Regions from separate parts of the Pantoea sp. PA1 genome, predicted to be linked through region 1. Evidence: predicted binding sites of a transcription regulator. Region 1 holds the regulator's gene; the other holds the start of a gene.
The links. Region 1 encodes PhoB, which activates phosphate uptake and scavenging genes when phosphate is short. Its sites were predicted from a motif close to CTGTCATAAAACTGNCNNAT; they were not measured.

Region 1 (5,252 bases):
CGGGTTCTGGCTCTGGGAGATCGCGCCCAGGCGCGGCGTCTGGTGGTAGAGCGCCAGGCAGATGGCATCCAGCAGGGTGGTTTTCCCGGCACCGGTGGCACCGGTAATGGCGAACAGGCCGTTGCTGGCAAAAGGTTCGGCGCGGAAATCGATAAACCATTCACCGCGCAGGGCATTCAGATTTTTAAAACGTAGCGTAAGGATCTTCATTGGGTCTCTTCCATGGCGGCCAGCGTCTGACGAAACAGGGTGGTCATCTGATCGATCTGCTCCGCCTCTAAGCCCTCATCCAGCGCCAGCCGGCGGGCGAAGACCTCTTCCACCTTCAGCTCGCTCAGGGTTTCATTGTCGAGCCGCGCCAGGCTCTGCTGCCGCTGTTCACGGCTGCGGCGCAATAGCAGCACCTCGACGGGGAGCGTGGCGGTCAGCGTTTCCACCTGCCGTTGCAGATCGCTGAGGTACTCCTGGGTCGTGACTTCGATATCGAGCCAGATCGGTTTCTCCGGCTGCTGCCCGCTGAAGGTGTTTAACTGTTCAGCAATCTGCGCCAGCGATCCTTTCAGCGCCTGCATCGGCTGAGTCTGCGGCACCACCAGCGGGGTGACCGCCTGCAGGCCGCTGGCCGTCAGCTCCAGCAGGAAGACGCTTTTTTCACTGCTCAGCTCATCAAAACTCAGTGGGATCGGTGAGCCGCTGTAGCGGATATGCTCGCTGCCGGCGACGCGCTGCGCGCGATGAATATGGCCCAGCGCAATGTAGTCGGCGGCGGGAAAGGCGCTGGCCGGGAAGGCGTCCAGCGTGCCGATATAGATGTCACGCACCGAATCGCTCTGGCTGACGCCGACGGTGGTGAGATGGCCGGTGGCGATCATCGGCAGCGCATGGCCCAGTGCCTGTGCTGCGGCGAAACGCTGCTGATAGTGGTGAGCGATCGCCTCCAGCAGCGAGGTCTGCTTGTCGCGTCCCGACTGACCCGCCCGGCTGCGCAGGATGTCGCGCGGCCGCAGGTAGGGAATCGCACAAAGCAGCGCCCCCGGTTCACCCTGACGGGTGTTGAGCAGCAGCACATCATCGTCCTGTGGGGTGGCGATCACCCGGGTATTGAGACAGGCGAGCAGCTCGCGCGACTCATTCAGCGTCGCCACGGAGTCGTGGTTGCCCGCCAGCACTATCAGCTGACAGCCGCTGGGCTGCAGCGCCACCACAAAACGGTTGAACATTTCGCGCGCGTAGCTGGGCGGCGTGCCGGTATCAAACAGATCGCCCGCGATAATCAGCGCATCCACCTGATGCTGTTCAATCTGGATCAACAGCCAGTCGAGAAACGCCTGATGTTCGGCCGCCCGGCTTTTGTTGTAGAAGAACTGCCCCAGATGCCAGTCCGCAGTGTGAATAATGCGCATGATGAGTCCCTGCCGTTGTGATTCGCCCGGCGATTATACTGGCTCTGCGGCCAAAGCAAAAAAGAGTCGCTGCACTGTCATAATTGATTACCTATGTGGTTACAGGCAGGTTATGTTTTTCATAAAAGTGTCACAAATCTGACGCATAATGGCGCCGCGAATCTCAGTGACAGCCGTCATAATCAGCAGGAGAAATAATGGCTAAGCGCATTTTGGTTGTGGAGGATGAAGCCCCCATCCGTGAAATGTTGTGTTTTGTTCTGGAGCAGAACGACTATCAGCCAATCGAGGCGGAAGATTATGACAGCGCCGTGGCCAGGCTGATCGAACCCTGGCCCGATCTGATTCTGCTGGACTGGATGTTACCGGGCGGCAGCGGCATTCAGTTTATCAAACACCTGAAGCGTGAGGCGATGACGCGCGACATTCCGGTCATGATGCTGACCGCCCGTGGCGAAGAGGAAGATCGGGTGCGCGGGCTGGAAGTGGGCGCGGATGACTACATTACCAAGCCTTTTTCCCCCAAAGAGCTGATGGCGCGCATTAAAGCGGTGATGCGCCGTATTTCACCAATGGCGGTGGAAGAGGTGATCGAGATGCAGGGGCTGAGTCTGGACCCCTCGTCGCATCGCGTGATGTCCGAAACCACGCCGCTGGAGATGGGCCCGACCGAATATAAGCTGCTGCACTTCTTTATGACGCACCCGGAGCGCGTTTACAGCCGCGAACAGCTGCTGAACCACGTCTGGGGCACCAATGTGTATGTAGAAGATCGCACCGTTGATGTTCACATCCGCCGTTTACGTAAAGCGCTGGAGATCTCCGGCCACGATCGCATGGTACAAACCGTTCGCGGAACAGGGTATCGTTTCTCTGCCCGCTACTGAACGGAGCCTTTACCGTGCTGGAACGCCTCTCCTGGAAGAGATTACTGACAGAACTGCTGCTGGCCTGTCTGCCCGCGCTGCTGCCGGGCCTGCTGTTTGGCGGGCTGGCCTGGTGGCTGCTGCTGAGCGTGCTGCTGGTGCTGCTGTGGCATTTTCATAATCTGATGCGGCTGTCACACTGGCTGTGGCTCGACCGCACCATGACGCCCCCTGCCGGGCGTGCCAGCTGGGAGCCGCTCTTCTATGGGCTTTACCAGATGCAGCTGCGCAACCGGCGGCGGCGGCGCGAACTGGGCAATCTGATCAAGCGTTTCCGCAGCGGTGCCGAATCGCTGCCGGATGCAGTGATCCTCACCACCGAAGAGGGCACCATTTTCTGGTGCAACGGACTGGCGCAGCAGCACCTTGGCCTGCGCTGGCCGGAAGACAATGGCCAGAATATCCTCAACCTGCTGCGTTACCCCGAATTCTCCCGCTATCTTCGCCAGCGCGATTTTGATAAACCCCTGACGCTGGTGCTGAACAATAAACTGCACATGGAATTTCGCGTCATGCCCTACAGTGAAGGGCAGTGGCTGCTGGTGGCGCGCGATGTGACGCAGATGCATCAGCTGGAAGGGGCGCGCCGCAACTTCTTTGCCAATGTCAGTCATGAGCTGCGCACCCCGCTCACGGTGCTGCAGGGCTATCTGGAGATGATGAACGACTCAGTGATGAGCGAACCTTCGCGCAGCAAAGCGCTCCACACCATGTCGGAGCAGACGCACCGCATGGACAGCCTGGTTAAGCAACTGCTGACGCTGTCGCGCATCGAAGCGGCCCCGGCGATCGACCTGAAAGAGAAGGTCGATGTGCCGGTGATGCTGAAACTGCTGCAGCATGAAGCCGCGACGCTGAGCGGCGGCCGCCACGACATCCATTTCCACACCGATCCCCATCTGAAAGTGTTCGGCAACGATGAACAGCTGCGCAGCGCCATCTCCAATCTGGTTTACAACGCGGTGAACCACACGCCAGAGGGCACGCGGATCGATATCAGCTGGCTGCGCGGCAGACAGGGCGCGATTTTCCGGGTCTGTGACAACGGGCCGGGGATCACGCCGGAACACATCCCGCGGCTGACCGAGCGCTTCTACCGGGTCGACAAGGCGCGCTCACGCGCCACCGGTGGCAGCGGGCTGGGGCTGGCGATTGTGAAACATGCCCTGAGCCACCACAACGCGCGGCTCGATATCACCAGCGTGCCGCATAAGGAGACCTGCTTTACCTTTACGCTGCCGGCAAGGTTGATTGTCAGCAGCGTGATGCAGGAGAATGCCGTTCATTAACCGCTGCCGGAACTCTGCCATGCGCCTGCTTCTTCTCTTCCTTATAACGCTGCTGCCGTGTCTGGCGCTGGCTCAGCCCGGCACGCTCGCCGGCAATCTCAGCAGTGTCGGGTCTGATACGCTGGGCTATCTGATGACCCTCTGGAGCGAGGATTTCAGCCGTCAGGCTCCGGGCGTTAACGTGCAGGTGCAGGCCTCCGGCTCCTCTACGGCCCCGACCGCGCTGGCGGCGGGGGCGGCGCAACTCGGCCCGATGAGCCGCCCGATGCAGGCGGATGAACGCCAGGCGTTTGAAGCGCGCTACGGCTACCCGCCGCTGGCGGTGCCGGTGGCCATGGATGCGCTGGTCGTCGTGGTCAACCAGCGTAATCCGCTGCAGCAGATTGCGCCCTCGCAGCTTGATGCCCTCTTTTCAGTGACCCGCCTGTGCGGTGCACACAGTATGCCGCGGTTCTGGGGCGATCTTGGCTTAACCGGCGCTGAGTGGCGTAAACGGCCGATTCAGCGCTATGGCCGCAACTCCGCCTCCGGCACCTGGGGTTTCTTCAAGCAGCAGGCGCTCTGCAAGGGCGATTTTCGCCGCGACGTGGCGGAGTTTCCCGGCTCGGCTGCGGTGGTGCAGGCGGTAGCCGGGAACCCGCGCAGTATTGGCTATGCCAGTTTTGGCTTTCATCTCAGCGGCGTCAAAATGCTGGCGGTGAAGAACGATCAGGGGCAGGCGATTGCCCCGGATGCGGAAGCTATCCGCAGTGGCCGCTATCCCTGGGCGCGTCCGCTCTATCTCTATGTCAATAAAGCGCCCGGTAAGCCGCTGCCGCCGCTGGTGGCCGCGTTTCTGCAGCAGGTGCTTTCCGCGCAGGGACAGCGTCGGGTCAGTGAGGCGGGCTACCTGCCGCTCTCTGACGCGCAGATGGCGCAGGCGCGTGCAGCCCTGCAGTAATCCTCTAAGTTGAATTTTTTTCATCATCGCTGAATTTTCTTCAGTTGCAGACTGAGGCCACTCATGTCACTCTGCATTCAGACATATAGCCATCCAGATGGCTATTTATATCAGAGTGCAATTATTTCCTGCCGCAATGATTGGCAGGAGAGACAGGAGTGATCATGCAAAGAGAAACCGCCCCGTTCCGTGCCGATACCGTTGGCAGCTTCCTCCGTCCCGCCGCGATTAAACAGGCGCGCGAACAGTTTTCAGCCGGCGAGATTGATGCGGCAGCGCTGCGTCAGGTGGAAGATGCGGCCATCCGCGATGTGGTGGCTAAGCAGCGTGAGAACGGCCTGAAAGTCGTGACTGACGGTGAGTTTCGTCGCGGCTGGTGGCACTTCGATTTCTTCTACGGCCTGGACGGCGTCGAGAGCTATGAAGCGGAGCAGGGCATTCAGTTCAATGGCGTGCAGACCAAAGCGCACGGTGTGAAAGTGGTGAGCAAGCTCGGCTTTCCGGCCGATCACCCGATGCTGGACCATTTCCGCTTCCTGCAGAGCATTGCCGGGGATGCGGTGCCGAAGATGACCATTCCCAGCCCCAGCGTGCTGCACTTCCGTGGCGGTCGCAAAGTGATCGACGCGGAGGTCTATCCCGATCTGGCGGACTATTTCGACGATCTGGCGCAGACTTACAAACAGGCGATTCA
Region 2 (5,252 bases), on a different contig from region 1:
CAGCAGGGTCGATTTTCCGCAGCCGGAAGGGCCGACCATCACCATAAATTCGCCGTCGTGGATGGTGACGTTCAGCGGCTGAATGATCTGATTTTTACCGTCATAGGATTTGGTCACTGCCTGAAGGGTTACGCCTGCCATCTTATTTCTCACTCTCAACCAGACCGCGCACAAAGGCACGCTGCATGACCAATACCACCACCAGCGGTGGGATCAGGGTTAATAACATTGCTGCCATCACTTCGTTCCACTGGGTCGGCGAACCGCTGCTGGAGATCATGCTTTTAATCCCCGCCACCGCCGTGCCGAGGCTGGCGTCATTGATAATCAGCAGCGGCCAGAGATACTGGTTCCAGCCGTAGATAAAGGTGATCACGAATAACGCCGCCAGATTGGTTCTGGAGAGCGGCAGCACGATGTCGATAAAGAAGCGCATCGCGCTGGCCCCATCAATGCGCGCCGCTTCGACCAGCTCATCCGGCAGCGACATAAAAAACTGACGAAACAGGAAGGTGGCGGTTGCTGAAGCCATCAGTGGCAGCGTCAGCCCGCTGTAGCTGTCGAGCAGATTGAGATCGGCAATCACCTGCACCGTCGGGAAAATACGCACCTCCACCGGCAGCATCAGGGTGATAAAGATCAGCCAGAAGAAGAGCGTGCGCAGCGGAAAGCGAAACCAGACCAGCGCAAACGCCGACAGCATCGACACGGTGATTTTGCCGAAGGTAATGCCGAGCGCCATGATCATGCTGTTAAGCAGCATCAGACCAAATGCCGGGCCGCTGCCGTTGACGCCGTGAGTCCAGATGCGTGAGACGTTCTCCCAGAGATGGGTGCCGGGCACCAGCGTCATCGGCACCTGATAGACCGCCTCGTTATCCAGCGTTGCGGCGACAAAGGCGACGTAGAGCGGAAACAGGATGGTGAGCACGCCCAGTACCAGCACGAGGTGGCTGAAGAGATCCAGCCCGCGTCGATTCTCAATCATTGGTATTGCACCTTACGTTCAACAAAGCGGAACTGGATGACCGTCAGCCCGATGACCAGCAGCATCAGCACCACCGACTGCGCCGCCGACGAGGAGAGGTCCAGACCGGTGAAGCCTTCGCGGTAGATTTTGTAGATCAGCGTGGTGGTCGCCTGCACCGGCCCGCCGCCGGTAGCCGCGTCGATCACCGGGAAGGTGTCGAAGAAGGCATAGATCAGATTCACCACCAGCAGAAAGAAGCTCACCGGCGCAATCAGCGGCAGGGAGAGGTTGAAGAAGCGTCGCACCGGCCCGGCACCGTCAATCGCGGCGGCTTCCACCAGCGATTTCGGGATCGACTGCAGAGCAGCGAAAAAGAACAGGAAGTTGTAGCTCATCTGCTGCCAGATCGACGCCAGAACAATCAGGAACATCGCCTGACCGCTGTTCTGCGCATAGTTCCACTCATAGCCGATGTGGTGCAGCAGGTAGCTGAAGAGGCCCAGACCGGGATTGAACAGAAACATCCACAGCACCGCGGCCACTACCGGCGCAACGGCGTAGGGCAGCAGCAGCAGGGTCTGATAGAGGCGGCGCAGCCGCACGACATAATCGACCAGCGCCGCCAGCAGCAGCGAAAACAGCATGCCGAACCCCGTGACCATGCCGCTGAATGTCAGGGTGGTCCAGAACGAATCGAGATAGTAGGGATCGGCAAACAGGCGTCTGAAGTTTTCCAGCCCGACAAAGCGGCTGGAGAGGCCAAAGGGATCGAGGCTTTGCAGCGAGTACCACAGCGCTTCACCGGCAGGCCAGAGAAAGAAGACCGCAGTGATCAGTAACTGCGGCAGTACCAGCAGATAAGGCAGCAGGCTGGTGCGAAAAACCGGGCGAGAAGAAGACATAGCGCACTCTGATTCAGAAAGAGAGAGGGCCAGCCTGCACTGGCCCTGTCGGGCAGATTACTTCACCTGCTGCTGGAAGCGACGCAGCAGTTCGTTGCCGCGTTTGACCGCGTTATCCAGCGCGCTTTGCGGCGACTGTTTACCGGTCCAGACGCTCTCCAGCTCTTCGTCAATCACGGCACGGATCTGCGGCATATTGCCCAGACGTATGCCTTTGGTGAACGGCAGCGGCGGTTTGTTCATCATCTGACGGGTGGCGATATCTGCACCCGGATTTTTGTCGTAGAAGCCCTGCTGTTTCGTCAGCTCATAGGCGGCAGTGGTAATCGGCAGGTAGCCAGTTTTCTGGTGCCATTCCGCCGCGATTTCCGGTTTCGCGAGGAACTGCATGAACTCCGCGACGCCTTTATACGTTGCTGCATCTTTGCCTTTCATCACCCACAGACTGGCTCCGCCAATCAGGGCGTTCTGCGGCGCACCTTTTACGGTGTCGTCATACGGCATCATGCCGACGCCGAAGTTGAATTTTGCGTAGTGACGGATATCGGCCAGCGAACCGGAGGAGGCGGTAGTGATGCCGCAGTCGCCGTTGTAGAACTTCGCCGTCGGCTCATCTTTGCGGCCAAAGTAGGTGAAGTCCCCTTTTTTGTTCATCGCTTCCAGCATTTCGATGTGACGCACCTGCACCGGTTTGTTGAACTCCAGCACCGCATCCAGGCCGTCAAAGCCGTTATTTTCCGTGGCGACGGGCAGCGCATGCCAGGCGCTGAAGTTTTCGATCTGAATCCAGCCCTGCCAGCCGCTGGCGTAGCCGCAGCTCATGCCCGACTTACGCAGCGCGGCGGCATCCGTGGCCAGCTCCTGCCAGGTTTTCGGGGGCTGATCGGGATTCAGACCCGCTTTCTTAAAGGCATCTTTGTTGTAGTAGAGCACCGGGGTGGAGCTGTTGAACGGCTGAGAGATCAGCTGGCCTTTGCTGTTGCTGTAGTAGCCCGCGACCGTTGGCACGAACTGCTTTTCATCAAAGGGGATACCGGCATCTTTGAAGACCTGATGCACCGGCACAATCGCCTGTGAAGCCATCATGGTGGCCGTGCCCACTTCATAAACCTGCAGCACCGCAGGCGCTTTGCCGCTGCGCACTGCCGCGATCCCGGCCGCCAGGCTCTGCTCGTAGTTACCTTTGTAGGTCGGAACGATTTTGTAATCGGGATGGGTCTGGTTAAAGCGCTGAGCCAGCGAATCGACTTCTTTGCCTAACTCGCCTTCCATGGAGTGCCAGAAAGGGATCTCGGTGGCGGCGATGGCATGGCCGCTGAGGGTCAGACCGAGCAGCGCGCTCATCAGGCTACGGCGAAAGGTAACGACGGACATAGAATTTTCCTGTGCAGGTAAATACGCGTGAAATCACGGATTTCTGGTTCGCGGAGTAACATGACACGGGAAAATGACGGATTAATAACAGGCAGATGACAGGCGGGTGACAGGCTTTATTGAGGAAAAGAGGACGCTGGCAGCGCGGCGGCAAAACGCCCATGCTGCCAGTTTTTAGTTACATAAATCCAGAGCGATTAGACGCTGAAAAGGCCTGACTGCGACTTTCACTTCACTGAAGCTGAAGGCCGTAGTCGGCACATTCCGCATCACTTTCAAAGGCCGTCGGCGGCGCAGGCAGGTTGCGGGCGGACAGCGCGCAGCCACCGGAGCGTACACGTAGTACGTGAGGATGGCGAGCACTGCCCAACCGGAACCTGGCAAGCCAGCCAGGCCGTGCCCCATCAGGCACCCAGGTACGCGCTGCGGACGGCTTCGTTGGAGAGTAATGCTGCACCAGTGTCTTCCAGCACCACATGCCCGTTCTCCAGCACATAGCCCCGGTCCGCCAGCTTCAGCGCCTGATTGGCATTCTGCTCCACCAGGAAGATGGTCATCCCCTCGCTGCGCAGCTGCTCAATGGTGTCGAAAATCTGCTGAATAATGATCGGTGCCAGTCCCAGCGACGGCTCATCCAGCAGCAGCAGGCGCGGCTGGCTCATCAGCGCACGGCCAATGGCCAGCATCTGCTGCTCACCGCCGGACATGGTGCCGGCGCGCTGGATTTTACGCTCCGCCAGACGCGGGAAGAGTTCATACACGCGCTTGATCCGCGACAGGTAGTCCGGACGGCTGGCAAAAAAGCCGCCCATCGCCAGATTCTCCTCCACCGTCATGCGCGAAAAGACCCGCCGCCCCTCTGGCACGATGGCAATCGCTTCACGCATGATGCGCGCCGTCTGCCAGTCGGTGATGGTTTTGCCATCAAAGGTAATGGTGCCCTGGGTCGCGCGCGGTTCGCCGCACAGCGTGCCGAGCAGCGTGGTTTTCCCGGCGCCGTTGGCACCAATCAGGGTGACGATTTCGCCCTGATTGATGTAAAGACTGACGTTGTGCAGCGCCTGAATTTTGCCGTAATGCGCACTGACGTTCTCAATGGTTAACATCGCATTTGCCATCTCAGGCCTCTCCTAAATAGGCGCGAATGACATCCGGGTTATTACGAATCTCTTCCGGCGTTCCGTTAGCCAGCGGCGTTCCCTGATTGACCACGTAAATGCGGTCAGAGATGCCCATTACCAGCTTCATATCATGTTCAATCAGCAGCACCGAAACCTTGTGTTCGCCACGCAGTTCCGCAATCAGCGCATCCAGCTCGTGGGTCTCTTTGGGGTTGAGGCCCGCAGCCGGCTCATCCAGCATCAGGATCTCCGGGCGCGTCACCATGCAGCGCGCGATCTCCAGCCGGCGCTGCTGACCATAGGCCAGATTGCCCGCCTGACGGTTAGCCAGGTCGAGTAAGCCGACCCGCTCCAGCCAGGTCGCCGCGCGATCCAGCGCTTCGCTCTCACTGCGGCGAAACGCGGGCGTTTTCAGCAGGCCGGAAAACAGGCCGCTCTTCAGGTGCTGATGCTGTGCCACCAGCAGGTTCTCAATCACCGTCATCTCACGGAACAGGCGTACGTGCTGGAAGGTTCGCACAATGCCCATGCGCGCAATCTTCTGACCCGGCAGGCCTTCCAGATGCTGGTCACGCAATGTGATGCTGCCGCCGGTTGGCTTGTAAAAGCCGGTCAGGCAGTTGAACACCGTGGTTTTCCCGGCACCGTTAGGGCCAATCAGCGAAACGATCTCCTGCGGACGCAGCTCCAGCGCCACATTGTTTACGGCTAACAGACCGCCGAAGCGCATCATCAGGCCTTCAACGGCTAATAAAGGCTGACTCATGCCTCTTCTCCTTGTTTACCGGTTCTGAGCTTCAGATGCGGACGCTTCATCGGCAGCAGGCCCTGCGGACGCCAGATCATCATCAGCACCATCAGGCCACCCAGCACCAGCATGCTGTA

Region 2: the regulator PhoB is predicted to act here: its motif matches at 3,318-3,337, upstream of ugpB (sn-glycerol-3-phosphate ABC transporter substrate-binding protein UgpB).

Annotation. Positions count from the first base shown of each region.
Region 1 is NZ_JBXGEE010000001.1:98,768-104,019, forward strand. It holds gene AC1V0D_RS00505 (SbcC/MukB-like Walker B domain-containing protein) at 1-210, opposite strand, end outside; gene sbcD (exonuclease subunit SbcD) at 207-1,403, opposite strand; gene phoB (phosphate response regulator transcription factor PhoB) at 1,601-2,290, shown strand; gene phoR (phosphate regulon sensor histidine kinase PhoR) at 2,305-3,618, shown strand; gene AC1V0D_RS00525 (PstS family phosphate ABC transporter substrate-binding protein) at 3,638-4,558, shown strand; gene AC1V0D_RS00530 (cobalamin-independent methionine synthase II family protein) at 4,723-5,252, shown strand, end outside.
Region 2 is NZ_JBXGEE010000005.1:103,315-108,566, forward strand. It holds gene AC1V0D_RS18055 (sn-glycerol-3-phosphate import ATP-binding protein UgpC) at 1-141, opposite strand, end outside; gene ugpE (sn-glycerol-3-phosphate ABC transporter permease UgpE) at 143-988, opposite strand; gene ugpA (sn-glycerol-3-phosphate ABC transporter permease UgpA) at 985-1,872, opposite strand; gene ugpB (sn-glycerol-3-phosphate ABC transporter substrate-binding protein UgpB) at 1,930-3,246, opposite strand; gene livF (high-affinity branched-chain amino acid ABC transporter ATP-binding protein LivF) at 3,651-4,364, opposite strand; gene livG (high-affinity branched-chain amino acid ABC transporter ATP-binding protein LivG) at 4,366-5,133, opposite strand; gene AC1V0D_RS18085 (high-affinity branched-chain amino acid ABC transporter permease LivM) at 5,130-5,252, opposite strand, start outside.